One region of the Cupriavidus sp. GW822-FHT02D05 genome, then DNA from elsewhere that is predicted to be linked to it. Evidence: predicted binding sites of a transcription regulator. Region 1 holds the regulator's gene; each other region holds the start of a gene.

What was found. Region 1 encodes FNR, which switches genes on or off when oxygen is low (the NO sensors DNR and NnrR bind a similar motif). Its sites were predicted from a motif close to TTGATNNNNATCAA; they were not measured.
Region 2: the regulator FNR is predicted to act here: its motif matches at 1,621-1,634, upstream of AC1RQK_RS18125 (universal stress protein).
Region 3: the regulator FNR is predicted to act here: its motif matches at 2,103-2,116, upstream of AC1RQK_RS17600 (universal stress protein).

What each region holds. Positions count from the first base shown of each region.
Region 1 is NZ_JBXAOE010000007.1:246,754-250,022, forward strand. Features, by position in the region: gene ccoG (cytochrome c oxidase accessory protein CcoG) at 1-451, shown strand, start outside; gene AC1RQK_RS11980 (membrane protein) at 519-737, shown strand; gene AC1RQK_RS11985 (hypothetical protein) at 740-985, shown strand; gene fnr (fumarate/nitrate reduction transcriptional regulator Fnr) at 1,072-1,797, opposite strand; gene AC1RQK_RS11995 (sulfite exporter TauE/SafE family protein) at 2,096-2,860, shown strand; gene AC1RQK_RS12000 (hypothetical protein) at 2,884-3,269, opposite strand, start outside.
Region 2 is NZ_JBXAOE010000012.1:218,554-221,822, reverse strand. Features, by position in the region: gene AC1RQK_RS18130 (TraR/DksA family transcriptional regulator) at 62-442, opposite strand; gene AC1RQK_RS18125 (universal stress protein) at 719-1,549, opposite strand; gene AC1RQK_RS18120 (zinc-dependent alcohol dehydrogenase family protein) at 1,747-2,754, shown strand; gene AC1RQK_RS18115 (HlyD family secretion protein) at 2,981-3,269, shown strand, end outside.
Region 3 is NZ_JBXAOE010000012.1:99,080-102,348, reverse strand. Features, by position in the region: gene AC1RQK_RS17605 (MBL fold metallo-hydrolase RNA specificity domain-containing protein) at 1-1,175, opposite strand, end outside; gene AC1RQK_RS17600 (universal stress protein) at 1,187-2,023, opposite strand; gene AC1RQK_RS17595 (response regulator) at 2,153-2,797, opposite strand; gene AC1RQK_RS17590 (PAS domain-containing sensor histidine kinase) at 2,794-3,269, opposite strand, start outside.

The sequences.
Region 1 (3,269 bases):
GCGCCTGGTGCGGCCGCGCACGGTGATCTACTCGGTGATCTGGCTGGCGCTGGTCGCCGGCTTCATGGCCTCGCTGGCCATGCGCACGCCGCTCAAGGTCGATATCATCCGCGACCGCGGCGCGCTGGGGCGGGAAGTGGAAGGGCGCTGGATCGAGAACGTGTACCGGCTGCAGCTGATCAACACGACCGAGGCGCCAATGCGCGTCGCCGTCAGCGCGGGCAGCGATGAGCTCAAGGGCCTGGCTGTGGAATATGATCACGCTGCCGGCAACCTGGAGCCCACGTCCAATCGCCTGATTCCCATCCGGGTGCGCGTGCCGATCGAGTCCGCGGCGCAGGGCACGCACAAGATCGAGGTCACAGTGACCGCGGTGCCCGACGAGGGCGCGGGGAGCCATGGCGCGGAGATTCGACAGAGCACCAGCTTTATCGTGCCGCGCAATCTATGAGGCGGCAGGGACGCTGGTTGCACCAATCCGTACGCAACATACGCGATCTAGATCTAGAGGAGGCCAGATGACGCAGCAAAGTAATCCCTGGTGGAAGGAGCCATGGCCGTGGCTGCTGATGAGTGGGCCGTTCGTGGCCATGGTGGCCTGCGGGGTCACGATCTGGCTGGCCATGACCCATCCGGATCCGCCCATTGAGGAAGGGGTGGCGCGCCACGGCCTGGTGGTTGAGAAGGCGGGCAGCGCGGCACGCCAGGCAGCGCCGGTCGCGGCGCAAGCGAGGTGATCATGAGGCTACGCTGGCTGATGTGGGTGCTGTGGCCCGCTTTCCTGGTCGCCGGGCTGACGACCGCGCTGGTATTCTCCATGGTCGATCCCGGCGACCTGCGCTTCTTCGGCCAGCCGGTCGAGGCATCGCGGGAGGCGGTCTACACCGTGGGTTTCCTGATCGCGTGGGTGCTGTGCGCGCTGTCGAGCGGCTTGACGCTGTACACCATGCCCACGCGGCTGGCGGACACGGACGAGCTGGAGTGATTGCGATGCGCGCCTTGCCGGTTCAGGCCAGCAGGCGCGGCATCGCGGCGAGCCGCCGCGGGCGAGGGCGGCGCGCGACGTGCAGGTCAGCAGGACTTGTTGACGATCTGCTTGATCCCCACCATGTCGACCAGCTTGACGTGGCGCTGGCGGATCTGGATCAGGCCGGCTTCCGCAAAGCGCGAGAACAGGCGGCTGACGGTTTCGAGCTTGAGCCCCAGGTAGCTGCCGATTTCCTCGCGGCTCATGCGCAGCACGAACTCGGAGGCCGAATAGCCGCGCGCGGACAAGCGCTCGGACAGGTTGATCAGGAAAGCGGCAAGCCGCTCCTCGGCGCGCATCGATCCGAGCGTGATCAACATGACCTGGTCCTGCGAGATCTCCTTGCTCATCAGGCGCATGAACTGATGCTGCAGCGACGGCAGGACGTTGGACAGCGTCTGGAGATCGCCAAAGCGTACCACGCAGACTTCGGTATCTTCCAGCGCGGTGGCGTCCGACGCATGCTGCATCTCGCCAAGGCCGTCGAGGCCGACGACTTCGCCGGGAAGGTGGAAGCCCGTGATCTGCGAGCGGCCGTCTTCCATTGTCAGGTGGGTCTTGAGCGTGCCGAAGCGGATCGCGTAGACGGCGGTGAGAGGATCGCCGAGGCGGTACAGGGTTTCGCCCTTGCGTACGCGCACCCGGTCCTGGACCAGCGTATCCATCTTTTCGAGGTCCTGCTGCGACATGCCGACGGGCAGGCAGAGCTGGCCGAGCGAGCAAGTGGAGCAGCGGGGCGACATCTCGGTAATGGGAATGGTGGTGAGCAATTGGGGCCTGTCGGTTTAGCGCAGTCAGTCAAGCGCGATGTGGCGGGCGCATTGAGTTGAGAGCTTGACGTTGAGAGTCGTCGGTTGGAAGCGCTATCCACATCGGCCTGGCGCGCGGGTCTTGCGGCAGTGCGCTATCTGTGCAGCGCGGCTTGCCGTGCCCGTCGTCATGTTGTGCGAGCGCGCTGGTGTGCGCGGGCGCAAGGCCTCATGTTGATAGCGCCTCTTGGAGCTGCGGGGGCGCGTTCGCCGCATTTTACCGCGCCAGACGTTGCGATTGTGTGATTGGGAGGAGAAGTTGACCATAGGCGTGCTTATCAGCGTATTTACCTTGGCTTTGCTGGGCGGCGTGCACTGCGCCGCCATGTGCGGCGGGATCGCGCTGGCGGCGGAGCAGGGCGGCGTTGCGCGCGTGCCTGCCACGGTGCTCCGGCGTCCCGGCCATTGGTTGCTGGAACTGCTTGTCATGCATGCCGGGCGGCTGAGCATGTATGCGGTGCTGGGAGGCTTGCTGGGCGCCCTTGGCGCCGGCGTCTGGAAGACGCAGTACCTGCCGCTGCAGCGCTGGCTGTTCGGGGTCGGCAGTGTAATGCTGGTGCTGTCGGGCTTGTGGATGTTGCGCGGGCGCACCATGGGTACGGGTTGGCTGGAGCGGCTCGCCGCCCGGGGCGCGGGTGGCTTGCTGCGCGGCCTTGGTGCCGTCGGGGCGCGCTTGCCGGCTGTGGCCCGGGCGTATGGGCAGGGCCGGTTGCTGCGCCGCTACGGCATGGGGCTAGCCTGGGGGCTGGTCCCGTGCGGCATGGTGTACGGTGCTCTTGCCATGGCGTTGCTGGCCGGCAATGCCCCGTCGGGCGCGCTGGTGATGGCCGTGTTTGGCCTGGGCACCCTGCCGAACCTGCTGGTGATCTCGGGCCTGTCCGGCTATCTCAGGCAGCTTTCGCGGCGCCCGGCGTTGCGGGCTGGCGCTGGGCTTGCGGTGGTGGCCTTTGGCTTGGCCGGGGTGGCGCGCGCGCTGCTTTTGCCTGAGACGCTTGCCGCGCATGGATTCTGCCTGGTCTTCTGAAGCGCTGCTTCGTGGTGTATCTGTCACTTCTTCGCTGAGGTAGCTGTGCGAATCGGTTGCAGGTTTGCCAGGGAATGCCATACAATCGCAAGAACAGCGATATCGCGCACGTATTTCATCGTGGCATCGTCAGGTAGCATCCGCTGCTCAGGGATGCATGCCAGGAACACCCAGGCAGGCATCAGCGCCAGGGACCGTTCCCCATCCGCCGTCCGGTTCAAAAGATTCGGTTCAAAAGACCAGCTACGGCAGGGCGGGGTGAAATAGGCCAGCAGGCCCGATATCCGTATTTTCTTGCACCCGGCGCGTTCGATGATAAACGCCGCGCCGGACAGGTCCGCCACATCAGGGGGAAGGCGCGACGCAAGGGCTCCGTCGACTGGCAGATAATGCCGGTGGCCGGGCGATC
Region 2 (3,269 bases), on a different contig from region 1:
GGGCAGCGCCCACGCGGCCTGCCTGCAGTATTGCGGACTCACCTGGCGAGCCCGCCCATGCTCATCGCATACCGCTCGGCGCCCCGAACATGTGCTCGTGCTTGCGCTGGCACGGGGTGCAGCGTTTGGCCGTGGGATACGCTTGCAGGCGCGGATAAGGAATGGGCTCGCCGCAGTCCACGCACACGCCGTAGCTGAGCCTGGCGATCCGCTTGCGCGCCACCGCTATGTCGGCCAGTTCCATGCGGTAGTGTTCGGCCACGGCATCGTCCATGCGCTCCTCGGTGCCATGCTCAGCGAGATCCGCGTCGTCGCTCGCTTCGCGCTCGGCGGACACAGTACGGGAAACGGCTGCGGCGTCCATCTGGCCACGGATTCTCTGCTCTCTGCTGTCCAGCAAGGCGACGAGGCTGGAGAGCTGCTCTTTCGTTAAATCGGACATCGTCGACTCCCGGGCGCGGCAAGGTGGATCCACATCCATGATGCGATGACATCGGGCAGGCCGCTTGCGCCAGATCAAGTGATGGGCCGCCGGCACGAAGTGCCTGCGGCGTGGCGCGCTGAACCCTCGTTCCGCTTCAAGCTTCAATATAGGTGGGTGGTTGCCGGTTAGCATGATCTGCGTCAATCTCACTTCCGGCCATGCGCGGAGCCGGCCGCAGCCATGGTGCGCGCGGGCGCGGATATCGCGCCCGCGCCATGCCGGCAGTTGATGTGACTAGTGTGACATCAGGACGGGCACCGTCATGGTGTCCAGCAAAGCCCTGGTGACGCCACCCAGTACCAACTCGCGCAGGCGGCCGCGCCCGTAGGCGCCCATCACCACCAGATCGGCGCCAAAATCCGCCGCGCGCGAGAGCAAGGTTTCCCCGATGGCGATGTCCGATCCTTCCTGGCAGTGTTCAAACTCTGCCTGGACGCCATGGCTTGCCAACGCGGCCATGGCATGGCCCGGCAGGCTCGCATCGGGCCGCGCGCCGGTACCTTGCGCGCAAAGCACCTTGGCCTGCCCGCCGCAGATCAAGGGCATGGCGTCGTGCAAGGCGCGCGTGGCCTCGCGTCCGCCGTTCCAAGCCACCATGACACGTGCGCCGGGGACAGCGAACTGGCCTGCGAATGGAATGACAAGAACCGGCCTGCCACCGTCGAGGATGAGGGTTTCCAGGAACTGGGTCGCGACAAAGCTGTCTGGGTCGGCCGGATCGTATTGCCCGGCAACCACAAGGTCGGCCTCGCGCACTTCGCGCAGCGCCATCATCAACGGATCGCCATCCACTGCCCGCCACTCGGTTTCGATCCCCAGCTCCTGCGTTGCCGCCAGGAAGCGCCGGTGCACCGCCTCGCGCGCCTCACTGCGCCGCTGGCGGTCCTCGTTGATATAGGTCGCGGCACCCTCCATCAGGTAAAACCAGGCGACATCTGGCATAAAGCCGGCAAACAGCCCGATCAGCCGGGCATGGCGCGCCACGGCGAGCCGGGCAGCGATTTCAAGCCGGTCCAGCGCACGTGGGCTGGTGTCCAGGTGGACCATGATGCTGGCGTATTCCATAACATTCCTGTGCGGTTTAGGTTTGGGTTTGGGAGCCTGAATCCAGTCTAGGAAGCGTTTGGACGTGGCTATTGACTCAGGTCAAGCCGATACCTTCTGCACAGGGGCTGGCGCCTCGCGTACGCCATGGATACGGATCAAGCGGCAACCGTCAGCGTGACCTAGGCTAAATGCTGGGCACCGCCGAGGACGTCACCATGCACGAGACGATGCGCGCCATGATTTTCGACGGCACCGGGCCGGCCTTGCGCCTGGCGCGCGTCCCCGTGCCAGACCCCGGCCCAGGCGAAGTGCGTATCGCGGTGAGCACCTGCGGCGTCTGCCGCACCGACCTGCACATTGTCGACGGCGAACTCGCGCACCCGAAAGCCGCCCTCATTCCCGGACACGAAATCGTTGGCAGGGTCGAGTCCTGTGGCGCAGGCGTGACGGGCCTTGCCCCGGGCGACCGGGTCGGCGTGCCGTGGCTCGGGCAGACCTGCGGGCACTGTGGCTATTGCGCGGCGCGTCGCGAAAACCTGTGCGATACGCCGCAGTTCACCGGCTATACGCGCGACGGCGGCTACGCCGAGTACGTAGTGGCCGACAGCCGCTTTTGCTTCCCCATCCCGGAGCACTACGACGACGAGCATGCGGCGCCCTTGCTGTGTGCGGGCCTGATTGGCTACCGCACGCTGCGCATGGCGGGGGACGCCCGCAAGGTCCGGTCTATCGGCATTTACGGATTTGGCGCCGCGGCCCACCTGGTGACGCAGATCGCCGTCGCCCAGCAGCGCGAGATCTTTGCCTTCACGCGCCCCGGCGACACCGCCGCCTGCCAGTTCGCGCGTGACACCGGGGCGTGCTGGGCCGGTCCAAGCGACCAGCCCGCACCGCAGCCGCTCGATGCCGCGCTGATCTTCGCGCCGGTGGGTGCGCTGGTGCCGATGGCGCTGCAAGCCGTCGCCAAGGGCGGCACCGTGGTTTGCGGTGGCATCCACATGAGCGATATTCCGGCCTTCCCCTATCGCCTGCTCTGGGAGGAGCGGTCGATCGTGTCGGTGGCCAACCTCACGCGCGACGACGGGCTGGAACTGATGCGGATCGCCCAGGCCACGCCGCTGCGCACCACCACCACGGTCTATCCGCTGGAGCAGGCCAATGCCGCGCTGGCCGACCTGCGCGCGGGCCGCCTGGCCGGCGCGGCGGTACTGCGCATCGCTTAATCGCCTAATTAGAACTCCCCCTCCAAAAAGTGCCCCCTTCGGCACCAACTTGCGCTAGATCAAGTCCACGCCCCACCCCGCCGGATAGCATTGGACCCTACGCCGTCGCCCCGCGGATCAAGGTCTGTCTTTGTCGTCTCCCCTTCCCCCCTTTGCCCGACACCCTGAACCCCCTGGAGCGCCCGGCGGCATTCCATCATTCAGCGCACAGGTGCACAGGTAGCCGATGAAACTCAAACCAGGCTGGGGTATAGCGGTATTGTTCGTTGCTGGCGCCATTGGAGCCGCCGTGTGGTGGCTTGGCAGCCAGCGCGACCCGTGGCCGGCGGATGTGGCCCACAGCAATGGGCGCATGGAGATCGGCCGCCTCGACGTGGCGGTGAAGTATCCGGGCCGCGTCATCGATCTGCCGGTTCGCGAGGGCGATGCCCTGGCTGCGGGCGCCGTGGTGGCCCGGCAGGATGACGCCGAATTATTGACTCAACTCAGCCTTGCCACCGCAGCCCGCGAGCGTG
Region 3 (3,269 bases), on a different contig from region 1:
AGCGAAGTGATCTGCTCCACCGAGGCCTGGATCGCAACCGGCCTGCCATGGATGCGCAGTTCACGCATGCCCGAGGCCAGCGCCGCGCCGCGGGTACCGGCGGCCTGGAAGCCCGAGAGCAATATCGTATTGCGCGCATCCTGCCCATAGGTCTCCAGGTGATGCACCACCCGCCCGCCGGTTGCCATGCCGCTGCCGGCCAGGATGATCTTGGGCGCGCGGTCACGGTTGAGCCACATGGACTGCTGCATGCTCTGGATCAGGATGGCGATATGGCAGGCCGCCGCGCAGGCCGCGCGGTCGATCCGCAGTTCGTCCGGGTGCAGGGCGAAGATCGTGGTGGCGTCGATCGCCATCGGGCTGTTGAGGTAGACCGGCACCTGGGGAATGCGGTTTTGCTCGCGCAGCTTGTAGAGGCAGTACAACAGCGCCTGGGTGCGCCCGACGGCAAACGCGGGAATCACCACGCTGCCGCCGCGGCCGATGGTGCGGCTGACGACCTCGCCGAGCGTGTCGAGCGGATCATCCGTGGGATGGGCGCGGTCGCCGTAAGTGGACTCGACCAGCAAGTGATCCGCTTCGCGAAGGACTTCCGGGGCGCGCATCACGATGTCCTGCTGGCGTCCCAGGTCGCCGGAAAACACGATCCGTTTGCCATCCACGTGCAGCGTCACGATGGCCGAGCCGATGATATGTCCGGCGCGATGAAATTCCGCCTCCACGTCGGGCGTCACCCGCACCCGCGTGTCGTAGTGAAACGGGTCGAGCCGGCGCAAGGCGCGCACGGCGTCCGCGCCGTCGTAGAGCGGCAACGCCGGCTGATGCCGCGAGTAGCCCTTGCGGTTGGCGTAATGCGCGTCCTCCTGCGCCAGGTGGGCGCTGTCGGGCAGCAGGATCTGGCACAGCTGCGCGGTGCCCATGGTGCAGAACACCCGCCCCCGAAAGCCGTTGCGCACCAGCAGCGGCAGGTATCCGCTATGGTCGATATGCGCGTGCGTGAGCACTACCGCGTCCAGTGTGGACGGATCGACCGGCAAGCGGTCCCAGTTGCGCAGGCGCAGCGCCTTGTAGCCCTGGAACAGCCCGCAGTCCACCATCACGCGGCTGCGGCCGGTGTCGAGCACATACTTTGATCCCGTGACCGTGTCGGTCGCGCCGAGAAATTGCAGCTGCATGGCGCGCTCCGTCAATGCGACAACAGCAGAGGCACCGGCGCGTGATGCATCAACGTGCGCGTGGTGCCGCCCATGATTAGTTCGCGCATGCGCGAGTGCCCGTAGCCCCCGGCCACCAGCATGTCGGCCCCCAGCGCGCCAACCGCGTCGAGCAGACTGGCTGCGACGGGCCCCGCCTTCTGCACGTTGCGCACGCCGGCCACGATGCCATGGCGCTGCAGGTAATGCCGCAAGCCGGCCACCGGCTCCGAGTCTGCCCGCGGTTCGCCGCGATCGTCCCAGACGCCGATGATGGTGACGTGGCTGGCGCGCAGCAGCAAAGGCATGGCATCGGCCACGGCCCGGGCCGCTTCGCGCTGCCCGTCCCATGCGATCGCCACGTGCCCGCCATGCAGCCGGCGAAACGCCTGCGGCACCAGCAATACTGGGCGCCCGGCGTTGAGCAGCACGTACTCGGCGGCCCCGGCGCCCAGGGAAGGCACTTCCTGCGTTGCCACCGGCCGAGCCATCACCGCCAGATCGGCTACGCGGGCCTCCTGCGCCAGGACCCAGCCGGTCTCCTCCTCGACCACGCGGTGCGAGAACGGCACGCCCGGCGCATGCGCCGCCATGGTGCCGCTCAGTATCTCGCCCTGCAGCGTGGCCTGCGACAGCAGCCTGCCGCGCGACGCCGCCATATGCCGCGCAACGTCATCGCCCGCGCCCCGGACCGGGTCCAGGCGCAGGCCGGTGGCGCTGACGCCGGTGACATGCGCGCCAAAAGAGGCGGCCAGGTCGGCAGCCATCCTGACGCGAGATGCGCAGTCGGGATCCGCTCCGAGCGCGACCAGCACGGTCCGGTAGTCCATGATGTGCTCCATGTATTGGCGAGCATGCCTGCTGGCAGACCCGGTCCAGTTCATGGTGGCACAGCGCGCCGGCCGCACTTTGTCCCAGATCAAGCGCAGGAAGCTCGGGAAGTGCGGGAAGCGCGGGGGCTAGATATCGCCTTCGCCAAACAGGCGATGCTGGATCGCATAGCGCACCAGTGCCGCCTCGCTGGGCAACCGCAGCTTTTCCATCAGCCGCATCTTGTAGGTGCTCACGGTCTTGGCGCTGACGCACAAGGCGGCGGCGATCTCGGTCAGCGGCTCGCCCAGCACCAGGCGGCGGTAGACTTCCATCTCGCGGTCCGACAGGCGCAGGTGGGGATCCCCGCGGTGCTCGTCCTGCAGGCTGTTGGCCAGCTTCTCGCCCATCGCGGCGCTCACGTAGGTGCCGCCCGCGGCGACCTTGCCGATGGCGCTGACCAGCTCCGTGGCCGCGCTTTCCTTGGTCAGGTAGCCCGCCGCCCCGGCCCGGAACGCACGCACCACGTACTGCTCCTCGGCGTGCATGGTCAGCACCAGAATACGCAGCTCGGGCTGCTCCACGCGCAATTGCCTGATCAGCTCCAGCCCGCTGCGCCCGGGCATGGAGAGGTCCAGCAGGATGACCCGGGCCTTGCAGTCGCGCGCCATCTGCAGCACGGCGGCGCCATCCACCGCCTCACCCACCACCTCGAAGCCGCCCGCGCGGCTCAGGATGTGGCGCAGCCCGTCGCGCATCACGGCGTGGTCGTCGGCAATCATCACGGGAATCACGGGCTTGCCTCCTCGCTCGCGGTTGGGGCGGTGTCTATGGCCGTGGCCAACGGAAAGCGCACGGTCAGGCAGAAGCCCTCGCCAGGCGCTTGCCTTGTCGCTACGGTGCCGCCAAGCAGCCGTGCGCGCTCCCGGATCCCCACCAGCCCCAGCGATACCCGCTCGCCACCGGCAGGCTGCGCGGCGGCATTGCCGCGGCCATTGTCCCGTACGGTCAGCTCAAAATGGTCGTCCTGGCGAACCAGCTCGATATCGACCCGGTCAGCCTGGGCATGCTGCACGACATTGCTGAGCGCCTCCTGCACGATACGGAATACCGCGGTGGCCGCGTGCTCGCCGACGTCTTCCTCCTCGGCGGCATGGGTGATGACATTGACGCCGTAGCGGGCGGAGAACTCCTTTGCCAGCCATTCGATCGCCGGGATCAGGCCAAGCTCGTCCAGCAAAGCCGGGCGCAGGTCGGCGGCGATGC